Linked DNA regions of Marichromatium purpuratum 984. The protein of the gene in region 3 binds, or shares a complex with, the protein of the main gene of each other region. Links are inferred from orthologs where the notes say so. Each region holds a gene or a part of one and is shown on either strand. Other genes may lie near its edges. The genes, in order: dnaN, holB, dnaX and holA.

Region 1 (5,212 bases), 1.0 Mb from region 3 along the record:
CGCTGCAACACAATCGCATCGACGAGTTCAAGCGCACCTACCGCTCGGTCAACGCGCTGCTGATCGACGATGTCCAGTTCTTCGCCGGCAAAGAACGCTCGCAGGAGGAGTTCTTCCACACCTTCAACGCACTGTTCGAGTCTCGTCAACAGATCGTGTTATCCAGCGACCGTTTCCCCAAGGAAGTGGTGGGACTCGAAGAACGCCTGCGTTCACGTTTCGGTTGGGGGCTGACGGTCTCGATCGAGCCACCAGACCTCGAGACCAGCGTCGCCATCCTCCACAGCAAGGCCAGTCTGCTCGGCGTCGACCTGCCCGAGGACGTCGCCTTCTTCGTCGGTCGCCGGATCCGCTCGAATATCCGTGAACTCGAGGGCGCGCTGCGCCGACTGGTGGCTAACGCCCAATTCACCGGCAAACCGATCACTCTCGACTTCGCCAAGCACGCGCTGCGCGACATGCTCGCGGCGCAGGACAAGCAGGTCAGCATCGAGAACATCCAGAAAACCGTGGCCGAATACTTCAAGCTGCGCGCCTCGGACATGCTCTCGGCCAAGCGCAGTCGCTCGATCGCCCGACCGCGCCAGATCGCCATGGCCCTGGCCAAGGACCTGACCAAGCACAGTCTTCCCGAGATCGGCAACGCCTTTGGCGGGCGCGATCACACCACCGTGCTGCACGCCACGCGCAAGATCAAGAGCCTGCGCGAGAGCGACGCCGGGGTCGAGGAGGACTACAGGAATCTGCTGCGAATCCTGACCTCCTGAGTCACGCACGGGTCCAGGATCGCGCCGTTCGGTGCTCGCACCCATCACATGCGACATCGCAATCGCCCATTCACGATTTTTAGGAGACATTCATGGAATTCGTCGTTAACCGCGAGATCTTGTTGCCGGCGCTGGGGAAGGTGATCGGCGTCGTCGAGCGCCGTCAGACACTGCCGATCCTCGGCAACTTCCGACTGGTGGCTCGCGAGGGCGAACTCACCATCCTCGGCACCGACCTCGAGGTCGAGGTCCAGACCCGCTGCGAGGCGGCGGTCCAGGAAGTCGGCGAGACCACGGTCCCGGCACGCAAGCTGGTCGACATCTGTCGTAACCTCGGCGAGGGCACCGACATCCGCTTCCGTATCAGCGACGAGCGCTGCGTGGTCACCGCCGGGCGTGGGCGCTTCTCGCTCGGCGTGCTGCCGGCGGTCGACTTCCCGGTGATGGAGCAGGAGCAGGGCGGGGTCGAGTTCGGACTCGACGAGGCCGGTTTCAAGCGGGTGCTGGAGAAGACCGCCTTCGCCATGGCCCAGCAGGACGTGCGCTATTACCTCAACGGTCTGTTGATCGAGTTCGATGCCAAGGGACTGACCGCGGTGGCCACCGACGGTCATCGTCTGGCCAAGTTCAACACCGATCTCGGGGTCGCCGCGGTCGACGGGCGCCAGGTCATCCTGCCGAGCAAGACGGTGCTCGAACTGCGCCGCCAGCTCGGTAACTCCAACGACCCGGTCTCAGTGGTCCTGGGCGAGAAGAGCATCCGTCTGGTGATCGGCGACATGATGATGACCTCGAAGCTGGTCGACGGTCGCTACCCCGATTACGAGCGGGTCATCCCGCAACAGCTCGCCAAGTCGGCAGTGATCGACAAGGAGCCGCTCAAGCGCGCGCTCTCGCGCACCGCCATCCTCTCCAACGAAAAGTATCGCGGCGTGCGTCTGGCTTTCGACAATGGACTGCTCAAGCTCCAGGCCCACAACCCGGAGCAGGAAGAGGCCGAGGAGGAGGTCGAGATCGAGTACCAGGGCGAATTCACCGCGATCGGCTTCAACGTCTCCTACCTCACCGATCTGCTCGGCGTGCTCGATGGCAGCGAGGTCGAGGTCAGCTTCCAGGACGGCAACAGCAGTTCGGTGTGGCGGGGCAGGGGCGCGGAGGCCGAAACCTACGTGGTGATGCCGATGCGCCTCTAGTCGCATCCTGACGAGATGCCCGAGTCCAGCCCTGTCTGTCCGTTGCGCACGCTGCGGGTGGTCCATCTGCGGCGCTGCCGTGAGGTCGCGCTGGAGACCGCAGCCCCCGTGGTGGTGATCACCGGCGGCAACGGTGCGGGCAAGACCACGCTGCTCGAGGCGGTCTATCTGCTTGCCCGCGGGCGCAGCTTCCGTGGCCGTAAGGCCGGCCCGATGACCACCCGCGGCGAGCGCGGCACCCTGGTCGAGGGGCGTTGCGAGGCCGATGCGCCGAACGGACGCCTGCTGCGTTATCGGCGCGATCATCATGGTCGCGAGCACAGCCTCGACGGTCTGCCCTGGCCGCCAGCGGGTGACGATCGTCCACTGCGCATCAAGCTGATCGGTGAGAACGCCCAGTCGCTGCTCGAAGGCGACCCGACGCTGCGCCGGACCTTCCTCGACTGGAACCTGTTCCACGTGGAACCTCGACTCGGCGCGCTCAGACGAGAACTCTCACGGGTCCAACAACAACGCAACGCCGCGCTGCGGCGCGGTGGTGGGCGAGAACTCGCGGTCTGGGATCGAGGGTTGAGTGAACTGGGTGAGCGTATCGACGGCCAGCGTCAGGTGTTCTTCGCGCACTGGCGAACGCGCTTCCACGAACTCGCCGCGACCTTTCCCTTCCTCGACGGGGCCGATCTGGTGTTCGCTCGGGGCTGGCCGGCGCAACAGTCGCTGGCCGAGGCCATCACCACCGCCCGGCGTGCAGAACTCAGTCGTGGACATACCCTGATCGGTCCCGGTCGAGCCGAGTTCCAGCTGGTGCGCGACGGCGCCCGACTCGCGCTCTCACGCGGCCAGGCCAAGGTCGTGGTCTGTCTGTTGCAGCTCGCCGCCGAGCAGGTCCATCGCGACCAGGGACTCGCGCCGGCACTCTGGCTGCTCGACGACATCGAGGCCGAACTCGACACTCACACCTTGGAGCGACTCTGGGGACTGCTCGGCCAACGCGACGGCCAGTGCATCCTCAGCCGGGTTGCGACCTCCCCGGACCCAGGCCCCTGCACCCGCCCCAACGCCACCCGAGTGTTTCACGTGGAACACGGAGCCGTGACCTCAAGCGCCGGGCATTGATCGGATGCGCGTGTTCCACGTGAAACGGGGGATCGCCGAACGGCTCCCGACCCCGGACACCGCTTGCTCCACGTGAAACCATCGGCGCGCAAGGCAGGGGACTGACAGGGATGTTTCACGTGAAACCCAGCCAGGGGCATGTACCCGACGATCGTTGCACAACGCCCAAGCAGGGCGGCATCCCGTATAATCAAGGGATGAGACGACCGCTCTGGACCCTCGCAGCGCGCGTGGCGTGTCGGCATCGGCCGCTCACCGTCGACGCGGGGCACGCCCCTCGTCCCGTGCAGGCTCTCGCCCCCCCGGGGCCACGCCAGATCATGACACCCGGAGGTCCGCACGGAGGACGCCCAGTGCGTTTCAGCACGACGCCCCAGAACACGACGCTCGGCTCGAACACCGAACCGCGTATCCCTCGATCCTTTGCCCTTTGCCCCCCGGGCATCGAACGACAGGATCTCACTCATCGCTCGAAGCAGATCACATGACGTACGATTCCTCCAACATCAAGGTACTCCGCGGATTGGACGCTGTCCGCAAGCGTCCGGGTATGTACATCGGCGACACCGACGACGGCACCGGTCTTCACCACATGGTGTTCGAGGTGGTCGACAACTCCATCGACGAGGCACTCGCCGGTCATTGCTCGAGCATCAGCGTGACCCTGCATGCCGACGGTTCGGTCTCGGTACTCGATGACGGACGCGGTATCCCCGTCGACATCCACGAGGAAGAGCAACGCTCGGCCGCCGAGGTCATCCTCACCGTGCTCCACGCCGGCGGTAAGTTCGACGACAACTCCTACAAGGTCTCCGGCGGCCTGCACGGGGTCGGCGTCTCGGTGGTCAATGCGCTCTCGGAGTGGCTCAGGCTGCGCATCCAGCGCGGCGGGCACATCTATGAGCAGGAATACCGCATGGGCGAACCCATGTACCCGCTCAAGCGTATCGGCGACACCGAGCAGACCGGCACCGAGATCCGTTTCCAGCCCTCACCCGAGATCTTCACCAGCCTCGATTTCCACTACGACATCATGGCTCGTCGGCTGCGCGAACTCTCCTTCCTCAACTCGGGAGTGCGCATCACCCTCAGCGAAGAGGCGACGGGACGCAGCGATCACTTCGAGTACCAGGGCGGCATCCGCGCCTTCGTCGAGCACCTCAACAGCAACAAGGAACCGATCCACCCGACGGTGATGCACTTCAGCGCCGAGCGCCAGGACATCTCCGTCGAACTGGCGATCCAGTGGAACAGTGGGTATCAGGAGACCATCTTCTGCTACACCAACACCATTCCGCAGCGCGACGGCGGCACCCACCTCGCGGGGCTGCGCGCCGCACTCACCCGCACCCTCAACAGCTATATCGAGCAAGAGGCGCTGGACCGCAGCCAGAAGGTGCGCGCCATCGGCGACGACGCCCGCGAAGGCCTCACCGCGGTGCTCTCGGTGAAGGTGCCGGACCCCAAGTTCTCCTCGCAGACCAAAGACAAGCTGGTCTCCTCGGAGGTCAAGTCGGTGGTCGAGTCGCTGGTCGCCGAACAGCTCGGTATCTTCCTCGAGGAGACCCCGAACGAGGCCAAGGCGATCGCCAACAAGATGCTCGAGGCGGCGCGCGCGCGTGACGCCGCGCGCAAGGCGCGCGAGATGACGCGGCGCAAGGGCGTGCTCGACATCGCCGGGCTTCCCGGAAAACTCGCCGACTGTCAGGAGAAGGATCCGGCGCTCTCCGAACTCTATCTGGTCGAGGGAGACTCGGCCGGTGGCTCGGCCAAGCAGGGGCGTGATCGCAGCTTCCAGGCGATCCTCCCGCTCAAGGGCAAGATCCTCAACGTCGAGAAGGCGCGCTTCGACAAGATGCTCTCCTCGGCCGAGGTCGGCACCCTGATCACCGCGCTCGGCTGCGGCATCGGGCGCGAGGAGTACAACCCGGACAACCTGCGCTATCACCGCATCATCATCATGACCGATGCCGACGTCGACGGCGCCCACATCCGCACCCTGCTGCTGACTTTCTTCTATCGGCAGATGCCCGAGCTGGTCGAGCGTGGCTACATCTATATCGCCCAACCACCGCTGTTCAAGATCAAGAAGGGCAAGCAGGAGGAGTATCTGCTCGACGAGCCGGCGCTCAACAA
Region 2 (5,319 bases), 630 kb from region 3 along the record:
CCTGTTCCTGTGGGACGGCGTGCGGCTCTACACCCCGGCGCTCGATCAGGCCGGTATCATCGGCACGGTGCGCGAACTGGCGCGCGAGCTGGCTGCCGAGGCCGGCATCGGCTGCGCGGTGCGACGCCTGTGTGTCGATGACCTCGAGCGCGCCCGCGCGCTCTTTCTCACCAACGCGGTGATCGGTGTCTGGCCGGTGGCCAGGCTCGAGGCACGGTGCCTCGACCTCGACGATCAGCCCTGGGATCTCTTGCACGCGGTGCGGGCCGCCGCGCACACGCCTGGATGACGACTCATCGAATGACCCTGCTGCGAATCCTCCTGATCCTGCTCATCGCCCTGGGCGCGCTCGGCGCCGGGGTCTGGGTCGACTACCAGCGTTTCGAGAAGACGCCGATCGCACTCGATCGCGAATCCATCGTCTTCGACATCCCGGTCGGCAGCTCGCTCGGCCAGATCGCCGAGCGACTGACCGAGCGCGGCGCCATCCCGCATCCTTACTACTTCATCGCGTTGGCCTACCGGCGTGGCGACCAGGCACGCATCAAGGCCGGCGAGTACACCCTCACCGCAGCGATGACACCGGTCGAGGTGCTCGATCACCTGGTGCGCGGCAAGGTGGTCCAGTATCCGATCACCCTGGTCAATGGCTGGACCTTCCGTCGTGCGGTCGAGGCGATCGACGCCCATCCGCACTTCGGCGGCGAGGGGCTGGCCGCGCTCAGCGACGCCGAGCTGATGGCCCGGCTCGGCCATCCCGGCGAGCACCCGGAGGGGCGCTTCTTCCCCGACACCTATGCCTTCCCCCGCGGCACCACCGGGATCGACGTCCTGCGTCGTGCGATGCAGCGGATGAAGCTGGTGCTCGCCGAGGAGTGGGCCGGTCGCGCCGAGAACCTGCCCGTCGAGACCCCCTACGAGGCGCTGATCCTCGCCTCCATCGTCGAGAAGGAGACCGCCGCGACCCATGAGCGGGCCAAGATCGCCGGGGTCTTCGTGCGACGGCTGCGCATGGGGATGCGGCTGCAGACCGATCCGACCGTCATCTACGGCATGGGTGAGCGCTATGAGGGCGACATCCGCCGCTCCGACCTGCGCGAGGCGACCGCCTACAACACCTATGTGATCGACGGCCTGCCGCCGACGCCGATCTCGTTGCCCGGTCGCGGCACCATCCATGCGGTGTTGCACCCGGCCGACGGCGACGCCCTGTTCTTCGTCTCCAAGGGCGACGGCACCCACAAGTTCTCGGCCACCTATGCCGAGCACAAGCGCGCGGTGCGTCGCTATATCCTGGGAAAATAGATGTCTGCACCAACCGAAGCTGGCCGTTTCATCACCCTCGAGGGCATCGAGGGCGCGGGCAAGAGCACCCAGGTCGAGCGTCTCGCCGGGGCGCTGCGTGCCCAGGGGCGGCGCGTCATCACCACCCGTGAGCCGGGTGGGGCGCCGATCGCCGAGCACATCCGCGAACTGTTGCTCGACCCCGAGCACGGCGCCATGTGCGAGAGCGCCGAGCTGCTGCTGATGTTCGCCGCCCGCGCTGAACATCTCGACAAGACCATTCGCCCGGCCCTCGAGGCCGGGGTGTGGGTGATCTGCGATCGCTTCACCGACGCCACCTACGCCTATCAGGGCGGTGGTCGCGGGCTCGACGTCGCCCCCATCGCCACCCTCGAGCGGCTGGTGCAGGGTGCGCTGCGCCCCGATCTGACCCTGGTGTTCGATCTGCCGCCGGCGCAGGGACTGGCGCGTGCCCGCGCCCGTGCCGGTGCGGCCGATCGCTTCGAGCGCGAGACTCTGCGTTTCTTCGAGGCCGTGCGCTCGGTCTATCTGACACGAGCGGCGACCATGCCGGAGCGTTATCGGGTGATCGATGCCGCCGCGCCGCTGGCGTCGGTCAGCGCCGAGATCGAGCGTCTCGCCGTGGAGCTGCACGAGACGCTCGGGGCCGGACGATGAGCCAGGTGCGCGATCGACTGCCGCCCTGGCTCGCCGTGCCCTGGGCGCGGCTGCTGCAGGCGCGCGCCGCCGATCGGCTGCCGCACGCGCTGCTGCTGAGCGGACCGGCCGGGGTCGGCAAGCGTGCTCTGCTCGAACGCTTTGCCCGCGCGCTGCTCTGCGCCGCGCCCGACGCCGAAGGACAGGCCTGCGGGCGCTGTGCGGAGTGTGTGCTGCTCGCCGCCGGCAATCATCCGGATCTGGTGCGTGTCGGTCCCGACCCCGAGAGCAAGTCCGGTGACATCCCGATCGCCGCGATCCGTACTCTCTGCGCCGGCGAGGCGCTGACCCCGAGCCGCGTCGAACGGCGGGTAGTGCTGATCGATCCTGCCGATCATCTCAACGCCGCGGCGGCCAACGCGCTCCTCAAGACCCTGGAGGAGCCGGTCGGGCGCACCCTGCTGTGTTTGGTCGCCGAGCACCCGGAGCGGCTGCCGGCGCCCATCCGCAGCCGCTGTCAGCAACTGCGTATCGCGTTGCCTGCGGAGGCCGAGGCGCTCGCCTGGCTGCGTGGTCGTCTGCCCGATGAGCAGGCCGCGCTGGCGTTGCGTCTGGCCCACGGCGCGCCGCTGGCCGCGCTCGACCGGCTCGACCCCGAGCGCCTGGAGGCGCGCGCGCAGCGGCTCCAGGGGTTCATCGCCCTGGCCCGGGGGGAGCGCGCGCCGCTCGCAGAGGCGGCGGCTTGGAACAAGCTCGGCGCCGCGTTACTCTTGGAGTGGATGGCCGGCTGGCTCTGCGATCTGCTGCGGCTGGGTGCGAGCGCGACGCCGCCCCGGCTCGACAACCCCGATCAGCGCGAGGCGCTCGCTGCGCTCGCCTCACGGCTCGATCCGGTGGCCGCGCATCGCTTCTTCAGGCGAGTGCTCGAGGCCCGCACCCAGTGCGAGGGCAGCGTCAACGTCCAGCTGCTGCTGGAGTCGCTGGCCATCGAATGGCGTGAGCTGGCCGTATCCGGTCGAGCCGCGTCGGCGTGATCTCGCGTGGCGTCCGCACGCATCCACACCCGAGGATCCCGATCGATGAGTTCACCGACCAACTCGCTGGGCGCGCTGGGTGGCCAGCAGCGTATCCTCAACTTCGCCATCCGCGACAAGAGCGCGCTCTACGCCTCCTACATGCCCTACATCAAGAACGGCGGGTTGTTCATCCCCACCACCAAGCGTTATCAGCTCGACGACGAGATCTTTCTGTTGCTGCAGCTGATGGAGGAGACCGACCGCATCCCGGTGGCCGGTCGGGTGGTGTGGATCACCCCGCCCGGCGCCGAGGGCAACCGCTCGGTCGGCGTCGGGGTGCAGTTCAGCGATCAGGACAAGGGCGCGGCGCGGCGCAAGATCGAAGACTATCTGGCGGGCATGCTCAACTCCGAGCGTCCCACCCACACCATGTAGGCTGTTTTTGATGCTGGTTGATTCACACTGCCACCTCGATCGGGTGGACCTCACCCCTCATGGCGGCGATTTCGCCGCGCTGATCGCGGCGACCCGCGCCGCGGGCGTCACCCACCTGATGAGCATCGGCATCGACCTGGAGCACTATTCGGCGATGCGCGCGCTGATCGAGCCCTATCCCGAGGTTTTCTGCTCGGTCGGCGTCCACCCCAACGAGAACGAGGGCGAGGACCCCGACGTGGCGCGCCTGCTCGCGCTCGCCGACGATCCGCGGGTGCGCGCCATCGGCGAGACCGGGCTCGATTACTATCGTGGCGCCGAAGACGCCGAGCGCCAGCAGCGCCGTTTCCGCACCCACATCGCCGCCGCGCGCGCCTGCGCCAAGCCGCTGGTGATCCACACCCGTCAGGCCCGCGCCGATACCCTGCAAATCCTGGAGCAGGCGGGCGCGGGCGAGGTCGGCGGCGTGGTGCACTGCTTCACCGAGGACTGGGAGACGGCACGCCGCGCCCTCGAACTCGGCTTCCACATCGGCTTTTCCGGGATCGTCACCTTCAAGAACGCCGCCGAGCTGCGCGAGGTCGCCCGCCAGGTCCCGGACGAGCGCCTGCTGATCGAGACCGACGCCCCCTATCTCGCTCCGGTGCCGCATCGCGGCAAGTCCAACCAGCCGGCCTGGGTCGCCCACGTGGCCGAGTGCCTGGCCGAGGTGCGCGGCTCGACCCCGGAGGCGATCGCCGCACTGACCCGCGACAACGCACTGCGTCTGTTCGACCTGCCCGGCTGAGTCCTCACTTGCCCTTCTTGCCCGCGGTTGCGCCCTCGGCTGGCTGCGGGCGACGCTCGCCGCAGGGCAGATAACCCGCCGGCGGTGGCTGCTCGCCCTCGAGCGCCTCGGTCAGGGCCGCGCAGATGGTGCGCAGCACCTTGACCCGGGCATAGGGTTTGTCGTTGCCCTCGACCAGGGTCCAGGCGGCGTGGCGAGTGCTGGTGCGCACCACCATCTCGTTGATCGCCTCCTTGTACTGCGGCCACTTCTCACGGTTGCGCCAGTCCTCGTCGGTGATCTTGTAGCGCTTGTAGGGGACGTTCTCGCGGTCCTTGAAGCGCTTGAGCTGCTCGTCCTGGCTGATGTGCAGCCAGAACTTCAGCAGGATCACCCCGCTGTCGACCAGCTGCTCCTCGAAGCGGTTGATCTCGGAGTAGGCGCGGCGCCACTCGGCGTCGGTGGCAAAGCCCTCGACGCGCTCGACCAGCACCCGCCCGTACCAGGAGCGGTCGTAGAGGGTGATATGGCCGGCGCGCGGGATCTGGCGCCAGAAGCGCCACAGATAGTGGTGCGCCTTCTCCTCGTCGCTCGGTGCCGCCACCGGGATGGCGCGATAGAGCCGGGCGTCGATGGCGTTGGTGATGCGACGGATGGCACCGCCCTTGCCGCCGGCGTCCACCCCCTCGAACACCAGCACCGTCGAGCGCTTCTGACTGTAGGCGCGCCAGGCCAGCTCGTTGATCTCGTTCTGCAGCCGCTTGAGTTCGGCCTTGTAGGGATCGCGCTCGAGCGCGAGCGAGAGATCGAGTTGATCGAGCAGGGTGATCCGTGCCTGCTCGCCGACCGGCAGCTCCGGGCTGCCGATGCCCGAGACCTGCTCGTCGGCGGGCCCGGCGGCGGCCAGGCGCGAGCGCATCGCATGGAGCAGGGTCTTGCCGACGGTGAGATCGCGATAGCGGCGGTTGCCGGCCTCGATCAGGTACCAGGGCGAGACGCCGCGATCGGTGTGCATGATCACCCGCTCGGCGACCTCCTCGAAGGCGGCGTACTGCTCGGAGAACTTGCTCTTGTCCGGGAGCATCTTCCAGCGGCTCTTGTCGTCGCGCGAAAGCTCCTTGAGCCGCGCCTTCTGGTCGGACTCCGACATGTGGAACCAGA
Region 3 (5,175 bases):
GTTCTCGGCGCACGACCACCAGGGGTAGCCGCAATCGAGTTCACCGTTGAATGTGCCGACCTCGCTGAGACACCAGCGATAGTCGCGGAAGGCCTCGGTATGGCCGGCCTCGCAGTCGCGATAGTCGGCGCGGGCGTGCTCGCGACAATGCGCGCGGGCGCTGTCGCACTGGCCGATACAGGCGGCGATGGCGAGCTGACGGGGCAGGGGCTGGTCCTTCAGCAGCGGGTCGCTGCAGGCGCCGAGCAGGCTCAGCGCCAGGGCCAGCACGACACCACGTCGCGATCGACGAAAGGGATGCGGTGACGATTGGCGCAGTCTCATCGGGAGGCTCCGGGGATGTGACGGTCGCGCCTCGACCCTGGCGCGGTTGCGGTCACTGTAGCGGCAATCGCGCCCCGGTGCATCCGCATGACATACAATGGGCGCTCGGGGGCCGCGCCTGACCGCGGTCGGTCGAGGGTCGAGGCGGGCGCGCGCCGCGCCGCCGTCGCCGAGGGAGAACGCCATGTCCAGAATCGTCGTGCCCGTTGTGTTGCTCGGTCTGCTTGCGGGGTGTGCGCTGATCCCGCCGCAGCGTCTCGGCGGGATCGCCGTCGAGGTGCCGCCGGAGGAGTACGGCAGGCGGCTGTGCGAGCACCTCGAGATCGAGGTCTATGCCACCTGTGTCAGCCAGGTGATCGACAATCTCGACCGTCCCCGTCCCGAGGTGCCCTCGCCGGGTCGTTCGACCTCGGGGCCGGTGGTGGCGGTGGTCGACGGCGAGGTATTCAGCGGCGACTATCGCTCGACCCTGTTCACCGGCGAACTGAATCTGACCAGCCCGAAGACCCGCTGTCGCGGTGGTTACAGCGCCTTCTCCGGCGATCCGGCCGCGATCTACGAATTCCACTGCGAGGACGGGCGCAGCGGCTGGGCGGATCTGGTGCGCGATCTCAGCGGTCGCAACGGTATCGGCCGACTCGCCTTCAGCGACGGCGCCGCCGGTCAGCTGGTGTTCGGTCACGCCCCGTTGGGCAGCGCCGAGCCCTATCCCTATCTGCCCTGATCGGGGCCGCGCAGACGCTCGGTCAGGCGCAGCATCTCGCGCTCCATCTCCAGGTTCTCGAACGGGCGCAGCGTTGGGAGCTGACGCTCCATCAGTGCCTCGAGCAGGCGCTGGCTGGCACGCACCAGCCCCACCAGCTCGCCCGAGAGGCTGACCGTCTGATAGGTGTTCCAGGCGGTGGCGATGTCGCCGGCGAGCTGCGCGCGCGCGGTGCGAATCTGGCGTGCCTGGTCCTCGAGATAACCCCGATAGACCGCCGCCGCCTCGCCGGTGACGCGCTGCGCCTCGAGGTTGGCCTCGAGCAGCGCGGCGCGCTCGGGGTTCTGCGCCTTGAGCGTGCGGGTCTCGGCGGCGAGCGTGCGGGCGCGCTCGGCGATGGCGTCGATGCGCGGCAGGTAGTCGTCCTCGATCTGGTGCTCGATACGGCGGTGGAGGTGCTCCAGGGTCTGCAGCAGCACCACGTAGAGTCCGTAGTAGCGACGCGCGCTCTCCAGATCCTCGCCACTCTCGGCGACCAGCGCCTCGAGCTGTTCGGTGAGGGTGCGGACGTTGTCGAAGAGGATGCCGAGTTCGACGACGTTGTCGCCGACCACGGTCGAGAGCAGGAAGCGGACCTGCTCGTCATCGATGTCCAGCCCCATGGCACGCAGCTCGGCGGCGAAGCCGCGCTCGATCGCGGCGATCTCGGCCTCGACTTCGGTGATCTCGCGCTGGTCGCGGGCGATCGCCGCGGCGTGGTCGGCGCGGGTCTTGAGCAGGGTCGATTGTTCGGGGGCGGTGAGCTGCTGCTGTCTGGACTCGGCGATCTGGGCGCGCAGCTCGACGATACGGGCGTTGAGCTCGCGGATACGCGCACGCTGGGCGAGCGCTGGCGAGACCGAGAGCAGCGCGACGGCGCGATCGAGCAGGGCGTCGATCTCGGCCTGGTTGGAGTTGCGGTCGGGACCGAACCAGGCGCGCTCGGGCAGCGTCGCCTGGCGCTCGGTGAGGGTCAGCGCCTCCTCCAGCTCGGGGCGCGCCCGCTCCCAGGCGCGACCGAGGTCGGCGCCGTCGTCGCCGAGTAGTCGCCGGGCGTCGGCCGCAGCCTGATCGGCGAGCTCGCGCGAACGTTGCCACCACGCGGCGGCGGTGCTCTGAGCGCGCTCCCAGGCATCGGTGTCGGGCTCCTGCGCTAGGCTCGGCGCGGGCAGGGCGAGTGCGAACAGCAGTGGGGTCAGCGAGATCGGGCGCATGGCGGTCGGGGTCGGGCGGTTGCGGAACTCGTCCCACTCTAGCAGCGCCGCGCGCGCTTGCCGAGGCCAGCTATCAGCCGCCAGCCGCCAGCCGCCAGCCTCCAGGGCTGTAAGCTGATAGCTGTCGGCTGGTAGCTGGTAGCTGGTAGCTGGTAGCTGGTAGCTGGTAGCTGGCTCCCGGTTTGTCTTCCGTGGCGCACTTTGTTAATCTCTCGCGCTCTTGTCGTCATCGTCTGATGGTTGCAAGAGCGTTATGGTGACCCGTGTCGGTCCCCTCGCAACGTGAGATCGTGAACCCGGTCAGGCCCGGAAGGGAGCAGCCGCAGCGGTTGAAGCGTGTGCCGGGGTGTGGCTGGCGCGGGTTGCCGCCCCAGATTCCGCGCTGACGCCGGCCTCGGTCCGCGACGCCAGACGCCACCCTTAGGAAGCTCCCCGCGCTCGCCCGCGTGCGCGCCCTGCAACAGAGTTTCGACCGATTCGAGTCGCGCATGTCCTACCAGGTGCTCGCCCGTAAGTGGCGCCCCAAGTCGTTCGACGATATGGTCGGCCAGCAGCATGTGGTGAGGGCGCTCGCCAATGCGCTCGATCGCGGCCAGCTGCATCACGCCTATCTGTTCACCGGTACCCGCGGGGTCGGCAAGACCACCCTGGCGCGCATCCTCGCCAAGTCGCTCAACTGTGAGCAGGGCGTGAGCGCACATCCCTGTGGTCAGTGCGCGACCTGTCGCGAGGTCGATGCCGGGCGCTTCGTCGATCTGATCGAGGTCGACGCGGCCTCGCGCACCAAGGTCGACCAGACCCGTGAACTGCTCGACAACGTCCCCTATGCCCCGGCGCACGGTCGCTACAAGGTGTATCTCATCGATGAGGTGCACATGTTTTCGGCGCACAGCTTCAATGCCCTGTTGAAGACGCTCGAGGAGCCGCCGCCGCACGTCAAGTTCCTGCTCGCCACCACCGATCCGCAGCGTCTGCCGGTGACCGTGCTCTCGCGCTGTCTGCAGTTCAACCTGCGCCGTCTGCTGCCCGACGAGATCGGCGCGCACCTGCGTCATGTGCTCGAGACCGAGGGGCTGGCGTTCGAGTCCCCGGCGCTGGCCCAGCTCGCGCGCGCCGCCGATGGCAGCATGCGTGACGCGCTGAGCCTGCTCGATCAGGCGATCGCCTTCGGCGGCGGTCAGCTGGTCGAGGCCGAGGTGCGCGCCATGCTCGGCACCCTCGACGGCGAGGTGGTGCTGGCGCTGGTCGAGGCGTTGGCCAGCGGCGACGGTGCCGCGCTGCTCGCCGAGGTCGAGCGCGTCGCCGCGCTCACCCCCGATTACGCCGAGTTGCTGCGCGAGCTGATCGCGCTGCTGCATCGTCTGGCGCTGGTTCAGCAGGTGCCGCGGCTGCTTGCCGCCGACGATCCCGATGGGGACCGTCTCGGCGCCCTCGCCGCGCGCCTCTCGCCCGAGGACGTGCAGCTCTACTACCAGGTTGCGTTGACCGGGCAGGGCGATCTCGCCCTCGCGCCGGATCCGCGCGCCGGACTCGAGATGGTGCTGCTGCGCGCGCTCGCCTTCCGCCCCGCCTCGCCCGCCGGGCAGCCCGACGGCGCACCCGCTGCGCGTCGGCCTCCCGATCCGCGTCCCGCCCCCCCGGCCGCACCCCGTCAGAGTGCGCCAGCGCCGAGCCGTGGCCCGAACGCCTCTGGTACGCCACCCTGGGAGGTTGCCGCCCCGGCGCCGCTCCCGGCTCCCGAGCCATCGGCGCCTGCGTCCGTTGCGGCGGTGCCTGCTGCGCCCTCGCCGGACAGTGCGCCCGCCGCTGGTGTGCCGCCTTGGGAGGTCGCCGACCCGAGTCCGATCTCCGAGCCGTCGGCGCCAGCGCCCGCTGTATCATCGCCGCGCGCGCCTGTCACCGCCCCCCGTCCCGACCTCCGCTCCCCGGCGCAGTGGCAGCAGCTCGTCGCCGGGCTGCGGGTGCGTGGGATCGCCGGCGAGCTGGCGCACAACTGTGGTTTTCTCGACTGGGCCGATGGCCGCCTGCTGCTGAGTCTGGACCCGGCGGTCGAGCATTTGCGTGTGCCTACGGCCGAGAGCCGTTTGCGCGAGGCGCTCGAGGGCGCGCTCGGCGAGCCGGTGCGCCTCGAGTTCCAGATTGCCCGCCCCGAACAGGAGACACTCGCTCAGCGTCGCGTGCGTGAGGCCGAGGCGCGCCAGCGCGCGGCCGAGGAGACGATGTACGCCGACCCGGTGGCCGAGCGGATGCGCGAGCAGCTCGCCGCCGACTGGGTCCCGGGCAGCATCGAGCCGCAGGGCTGAGTCACGCGCATGCCGGGCGCTGGCCGTTGTGATGCCTCCCCGCGTCCGCTCGAGCCATGTATCCTTGCGTCCGGCACGCGACGCGTGCGCCACTGCGAGCGTCGCGTCATGCGTTGTCCCCGCCGGGGGCGCGATGTCCCCAATCACCCGTCAACGAGGTAGATCCAAGATGAAAGCTGGACTCGGTGGCCTGCTCAAGCAGGCGCAGAAGATGCAGGAAGAGATGCAGCAGGCGCAGGCACGCCTGGCCGAGGAGGAGGTGACCGGCGAGGCCGGTGGCGGTATGGTCAAGGTGACCATGAACGGCAAGTACCAGACCAAGCGTGTCGAGATCGATCCCTCGCTGCTCGGCGACGACAAGGAGATGCTCGAGGACCTGATCTCGGCGGCGATCAACGACGCCACCCAGCGTGTCGCCGAGAAGATGAAGGAGACCATGTCGTCGGTGACCGCCGGCATGCCGCTGCCTCCGGGCATGAAGTTCCCCTTCTGAGTCCGTTGGTCGAGCGCGCATGAGCGAGCGGGCCCTGCTCGATCAGCTGATCGATGCGTTGCGCTGTCTGCCCGGGGTCGGGCCGAAGTCGGCGCAGCG
Region 4 (5,103 bases), 850 kb from region 3 along the record:
GGTCAACCTGAGCTTCAACGACACCGTCCCACCGAGCGATGGGGAAGACCCGGACGCCACCTACACCTGGGGCCAGGGGGAGGAGGACTGGTTCGTCTATTACAGCCAGGGCAACGAGCTGATCTCGGTGACCTTCTGCGAGCGCGAGGGCTGCGGTCTCGGCGACTGGCAGATGGAGGTCTATAACATGGCCACCGCCACCCAGATCGTGAACGGCGTCCCGCGGACCTCGGTGGTCCCGTTGCTGTCGTTCAACACCAAGAACACCGACTCGGACGGCGATGCCGTCGACCCCGAGACCTTCCTGCTCGGGCTCGACCAGCCGGGCTATTACTTCGTCCGGGTCAGTCACAAACGACTGTTCACCGCACCTTGTGAAAACTACAACTTCGTCTCCGACAATATGCCGGGAGGACATGGCGATACTTGTGGTCCATGCGACCCGAGCAACGGCAACAGCTGCTACGTCCCGGTCGACAGCGCAAGCTGCAGCGCTGGCCTGACCTGTCGCAACGAGACGGTCGACGAGTGTGTCCCCGGCATCGAGACCGGGTGCGTCCTGGACGGCGCCTCCGGCTCCTACTACAAGACCACCGCGCTCTGCGGCTGCTCGGTCTTCGGCGGCGTGGTCGAGACCCCCGAAGGGGCCTACACCAGCCCCTACAACTTCACCTGGTTCGCCACCCAGCTGCCGCCCCATACCTACGACACCGAGGCCTATCAGGACTTCATCAACCGGGCCAACCCCTACAACTGAGGCCCTGACGACACGCGGCCGCCCCGGTCCACCGGGGCGGCCGCGTCGTGTCCGCTCAGCCGATCGATCGCCCGGTCGCGCCGCGCGACCGGGTCACGCCGTTCAGCCGCGCACCTGACCGTCGCCAAGCACCACGAACTTGAGCGAGGTCAGCCCCTCCAGCCCGACCGGGCCACGGGCGTGGAACTTGTCGGTGCTGATGCCGATCTCGGCACCGAGCCCGTACTCGAAGCCGTCGGCAAAGCGCGTCGAGGCGTTGACCATCACCGAGCTGGAGTCGACCTCGCGGAGGAAGCGACGCGCGCGACCATAGTCCTCGGTGACGATCGACTCGGTGTGCGCCGAGCTGTGCCGGGCGATGTGGTCCATCGCCGCGTCGAGACCGTCGACCACCCGGATCGAGAGGATCGGCGCCAGATATTCGGTATCCCAGTCGGCCTCGCTGGCGGGCAGCGCCGCGGGCAGCTGCTCGCGGGTGCGCGCGCAGCCGCGCAGCTCCACCCCGCGCTCGGCGAAGGCCGCGCCCAGGCGCGGCAGGATCTGCCCGGCGACGGCGGTGTCGACCAGCAGGGTCTCCATGGTGTTGCAGGTGCCGTAGCGCTGGGTCTTGGCGTTGAGCGCGATGGCGAAGGCCTTGTCGAGATCGGCGTGGGCGTCGATGTAGACGTGACAGATGCCGTCGAGGTGTTTGATCACCGGCACCCGCGCCTCGCGGCTGATGCGCTCGATCAGCCCGCGGCCACCGCGCGGGATGATGACGTCGATCGACTCGGGCATGGTGATCATCGCCCCGACCGCGGCGCGGTCGGTGGTGGCGATCACCTGCACCGCGTCGGCCGGCAGCCCGACCTCCTCCAGCCCGGCGTGGATGCAGCCGGCGATCGCCTGGTTGGAGGCGAAGGCCTCGGAGCCGCCGCGCAACACCGTGGCATTGCCCGACTTGAGACAGAGCGCGGCGGCGTCGGCGGTGACGTTGGGACGCGACTCGTAGATGATGCCGACGACGCCGAGCGGCACCCGCATGCGCCCGACCTGGATGCCGGAGGGACGATAGTCGAGATCGGTGATGGCACCGATCGGATCGGGCAGCGCGGCGATCTGGCGCAGCCCCTCGATCATCGCGTCGATCCGCGCCGGGGTCAGTTCGAGCCGATCGAGCAGCGCGGCATCGAGCCCCTTGGCGGCGCCGGCCTCGAGGTCGCGACCGTTGGCCGCGGCGAGCTGGTCGCGCGCGGCATCGAGCCGCGTGGCGATGGCGAGCAGGGCGCGGTTCTTCTCGGCGGTGGTGGCACGCGCCAGGGCGCGGGCGGCGGCGCGGGCGCGCACGCCGAGATCACTCATGTAGGCGTCGATGTCGTGGATGCTGGATTCGCTCATGTCGATGACCTTCGATGGATGGAAAAGGCGTTCAGTGCGCGTCGCCCCGAGCGAGATCGTCGGCGATCGCGGCCAGGCGCTGCCAGGGATCGCCCGGAGCAAGCCCCTTGATCGCCAGATCGGCCTCGGCGCAGCGCCGCAACAGACCGTGGAGCTGACCCGACGAGCGTCCACGCAACGCGCGCTCGACCACCGGCATCCGTGGCCTGGGCACCCGGTGGGCGGCCAGCACCTTCGCCGGGGACTGTTGCCGGGCGACGGCCTCGGCGGCCTCGGCGAGCATTCGCAGCTCGCGCGCGAGCACCCAGAGTACCAGGCTCTCGGCGCTGCCCTCGGCGCGCAGCACCGCGATGATCCGCTGCACCCGGGCGCGATCGCCGACGAGCGCGGCGTCGGTGAGGGCGAAGAGATCGAAACGGGCGCTGTCGGCAAGGGTGCCGAGCAGGTCGTCGAGCCCGAGCGGGCCCGGCTCGCCGAGCAGGCGCAGCTTCTCGATCTCCTGGGAGGCGGCCAGCAGGTTGCCCTCGGCGCGCTCGGCGAGCAGCGCGGCGACCCCGTCGGCGGGCGCGAAGCCGACCCCGCGCAGCCGTTGCTCGACCCACTGCTCCAGCTCGCGCCCCTTCAGCGGCCACACCTGCAGCACCGCGCCGCATTCCTCGACCGCGCCGACCCAGCGCGCCTTCAGCTCCTTGCGCTCGAGCCCGGGGGCGAGGATCAGCAACAGGTTGTCGGCACAGGGCCGGGCGCAGTACTCACGCACCGCCGCGCCGCCTTCCTTGCCGATGCGCGCCCCACCCAGGCGCAGCTCGATGAGCTTGCGGGTGGAGAACAGCGACAGCGCATCGGCCGCCGCGCCGAGCGCGTTCCAGTCGAAGCCGCCGTCCTGGTCGAGCACCTCGCGCTCGGCGAACCCGGCCTTGCGCGCCGCGGCACGGATCAGCCGCGCGGCCTCGTCGAGCTGGAAGGGCTCCTCGCCGCAGAGCAGATAGACCGGCGCGAGTCCGCGCGCGAGCTGGGCCTGGAGTTGATTGAAACGCAGACGCATGATGTACCAGGGGTCCGAACAAGGGAGCAGCGCGCGCCGGCGTCAAGGCAGGGCGCGCGCCGGGGAGCACGCAAGGTCGGCACCGACGCGACCGGCGGGCCGGGTGATGCCGCCGCGCCAGCGGCGCTCAGCGCAGCGCCACGCGCAACCGGGTGAGGATACGATCGGCGGCCTCGGTGGCGAAGTCCTCGAAGATCAAGTCCTGCTCGAGCCGCTTGCCGAGGACTTCGACGTCGGGGTTGTCGAAGGTGCGCACCAGATCCAGACCCTGCGGCGCGACCAGCTGCACCCCAGCCTCGCCGAGGGCGTCGAACTGCACCATGTAGTGCAGCTCGTAGGCCAGGGTCTTGCCGTTGATATCGACCGCGGCGACCCGCGAGGAGCTGGTCTCGGCGAGGATGCGCAACACCATCCGCGCCTCGGTGGCGTTGCGGGTCACCTCGACGTCGCTGCCCGCGAGCAGATCGAGCAGGGCGCGCCGCACCGGCGAGCCGGCATCGGCCTGGATATAGAGCGGGTTGAGCGTCGGCGGGATCTCGACGCTGCCGCGCAGCTGGAAGCCACAGCCGGCGAGCGCCAGCAGCACCGCCGTCAGCAGCACCATCCACGGACCCCGGCCACCGGGCATCGATCGGCTCATTCGTTGCTCACTCCGTCTCTCGCGTCTCGCGACACCCCTCGCCGGGAGCGGCCCCGAGGAGGGGCGCACCTCAGGCGACGATGTTGACCAGCTTCTTCGGTACCACGATCACCTTGCGCACGGTCTTGTCGCCGATGAACTTGCGTGCGTGCTCGTCGGCCAGCGCGGCGGCCTCGATCGCCACCTTGTCGGCGTCGGCCGCGACCTTGATCTTGGCGCGCACCTTGCCGTTGACCTGCACCACGTATTCGATGCAGTCCTGCACCAGCGCCGACTCGTCGACCTCGGGCCAGGGCGCGGCGAGGATGTCGTCGCCGAAGCCGAGGTCGCGCCACAGATGGTGGGTGACGTGCGGCGCGATCGGGCCGAGCAGCCGCAGCACGATGCTCACGCCCTCGCGCAGCACCTGCGCGCGCGCCGCCGACTCCAGCCGATAGAGGGTGTTGACCATGCTCATGCAGCCCGACACCACGGTGTTGAACTGGTTGCGCTGATAGTCGAACAGGGCCTTCTTGAGTGCGCCGTGGATCTCCAGACGCGCGGCCTTGGCCGCCTCGTCGAGGTCGGCCGGCGCGGCACCGGCGCGGATCGTCTCGGCCTCAGCGGCGGCCAACGCCCACAGCCGCTTGATGAAGCGGAAGGCACCCTCGACACCCTCGTCGTTCCACTCCAGCGACTGGTCCGGCGGCGAGGTGAACATGGTGTAGAGCCGCACCGTGTCGGCGCCGTAGCGCTCGGTGAGCGTCTGCGGATCGACACCGTTGTTCTTCGATTTCGACATCTTCTCGATGCCGCCGTAGGTCACCGGCTCGCCGTCGGCCTCGAGCACCGCCGAGACCACCCGCCCCTTGTCGTCGCGCACCGGCACGACCTCGGCGGGATTGAACCACTGCTTGCGCCCGTCGGCGTCCTCGCGATACCAGGTCTCGGCCACCACCATGCCCTGGGTGAGCAGCTTGGTGAAGGGCTCGTCGCAGTCGACCAGGCCCTCGTCGCGCATCAGCTTGTGGAAGAAACGGGCATAGAGCAGGTGCAGCACCGCGTGCTCGATGCCGCCGATGTACTGATCGACCGGCAGCCAGTACTTGGCGCGCTCGTCGAGCATGGCGGTGTCGCAGTCCGGCGAGCAGTAACGGGCGTAGTACCAGCTCGACTCGAAGAAGGTATCGAAGGTGTCGGTCTCGCGGGTCTCGCCGTTACCGAGCTCGGAGAACTCGGGCATGCGCTTGAGCGGCGAGCCGGAGCCGTCGACCACCACGTCCTCGGGCAGACGCACCGGCAGCT

Evidence for each region.
Region 1: the proteins of dnaX (region 3) and dnaN are in contact, whole or in part, in a cryo-EM structure (PDB 8GIZ), measured with the Escherichia coli proteins. The link is inferred for Marichromatium purpuratum 984 from one-to-one orthologs.
Region 2: the proteins of dnaX (region 3) and holB are in contact, whole or in part, in a cryo-EM structure (PDB 8GIZ), measured with the Escherichia coli proteins. The link is inferred for Marichromatium purpuratum 984 from one-to-one orthologs.
Region 4: the proteins of dnaX (region 3) and holA are in contact, whole or in part, in a cryo-EM structure (PDB 8GIZ), measured with the Escherichia coli proteins. The link is inferred for Marichromatium purpuratum 984 from one-to-one orthologs.

The regions. Positions count from the first base shown.
Region 1 is NZ_CP007031.1:797-6,008, forward strand. Bases 18-2,909 are described here. They hold dnaN (DNA polymerase III subunit beta), read left to right. Parts: upstream 18-859; coding sequence 860-1,960; downstream 1,961-2,909. Other genes in these bases: dnaA (chromosomal replication initiator protein DnaA), read left to right, coding at 18-767; recF (DNA replication/repair protein RecF), read left to right, coding at 1,976-2,909. In the rest of the region: more of dnaA, read left to right, coding at 1-17; more of recF, read left to right, coding at 2,910-3,076; gyrB (DNA topoisomerase (ATP-hydrolyzing) subunit B), read left to right, coding at 3,561-5,212. UniProt on the Escherichia coli protein: Confers DNA tethering and processivity to DNA polymerases and other proteins. Acts as a clamp, forming a ring around DNA (a reaction catalyzed by the clamp-loading complex) which diffuses in an ATP-independent manner freely and bidirectionally along dsDNA.
Region 2 is NZ_CP007031.1:1,675,623-1,680,941, forward strand. What follows is about bases 968-3,966. They hold holB (DNA polymerase III subunit delta'), read left to right. Parts: upstream 968-1,958; coding sequence 1,959-2,975; downstream 2,976-3,966. Other genes in these bases: mltG (endolytic transglycosylase MltG), read left to right, coding at 968-1,305; tmk (dTMP kinase), read left to right, coding at 1,306-1,962; MARPU_RS07590 (PilZ domain-containing protein), read left to right, coding at 3,021-3,392; MARPU_RS07595 (TatD family hydrolase), read left to right, coding at 3,403-3,966. In the rest of the region: pabC (aminodeoxychorismate lyase), read left to right, coding at 1-289; more of mltG, read left to right, coding at 301-967; more of MARPU_RS07595, read left to right, coding at 3,967-4,179; pap (polyphosphate:AMP phosphotransferase), read right to left, coding at 4,184-5,319. UniProt on the Escherichia coli protein: Part of the beta sliding clamp loading complex, which hydrolyzes ATP to load the beta clamp onto primed DNA to form the DNA replication pre-initiation complex.
Region 3 is NZ_CP007031.1:1,044,255-1,049,429, forward strand. What follows is about bases 2,321-5,175. They hold dnaX (DNA polymerase III subunit gamma/tau), read left to right. Parts: upstream 2,321-2,768; coding sequence 2,769-4,583; downstream 4,584-5,175. Other genes in these bases: MARPU_RS04795 (YbaB/EbfC family nucleoid-associated protein), read left to right, coding at 4,753-5,076; recR (recombination mediator RecR), read left to right, coding at 5,096-5,175. In the rest of the region: MARPU_RS04775 (hypothetical protein), read right to left, coding at 1-324; MARPU_RS04780 (hypothetical protein), read left to right, coding at 509-1,048; MARPU_RS04785 (coiled-coil domain-containing protein), read right to left, coding at 1,036-2,280. UniProt on the Escherichia coli protein: Part of the beta sliding clamp loading complex, which hydrolyzes ATP to load the beta clamp onto primed DNA to form the DNA replication pre-initiation complex.
Region 4 is NZ_CP007031.1:194,248-199,350, reverse strand. The notes cover bases 1,173-3,955. They hold holA (DNA polymerase III subunit delta), read right to left. Parts: upstream 3,180-3,955; coding sequence 2,166-3,179; downstream 1,173-2,165. Other genes in these bases: leuS (leucine--tRNA ligase), read right to left, coding at 3,890-3,955; MARPU_RS00890 (LPS-assembly lipoprotein LptE), read right to left, coding at 3,307-3,819; MARPU_RS00900 (glutamate-5-semialdehyde dehydrogenase), read right to left, coding at 1,173-2,134. In the rest of the region: MARPU_RS00905 (hypothetical protein), read left to right, coding at 1-757; more of MARPU_RS00900, read right to left, coding at 860-1,172; more of leuS, read right to left, coding at 3,956-5,103. UniProt on the Escherichia coli protein: Part of the beta sliding clamp loading complex, which hydrolyzes ATP to load the beta clamp onto primed DNA to form the DNA replication pre-initiation complex.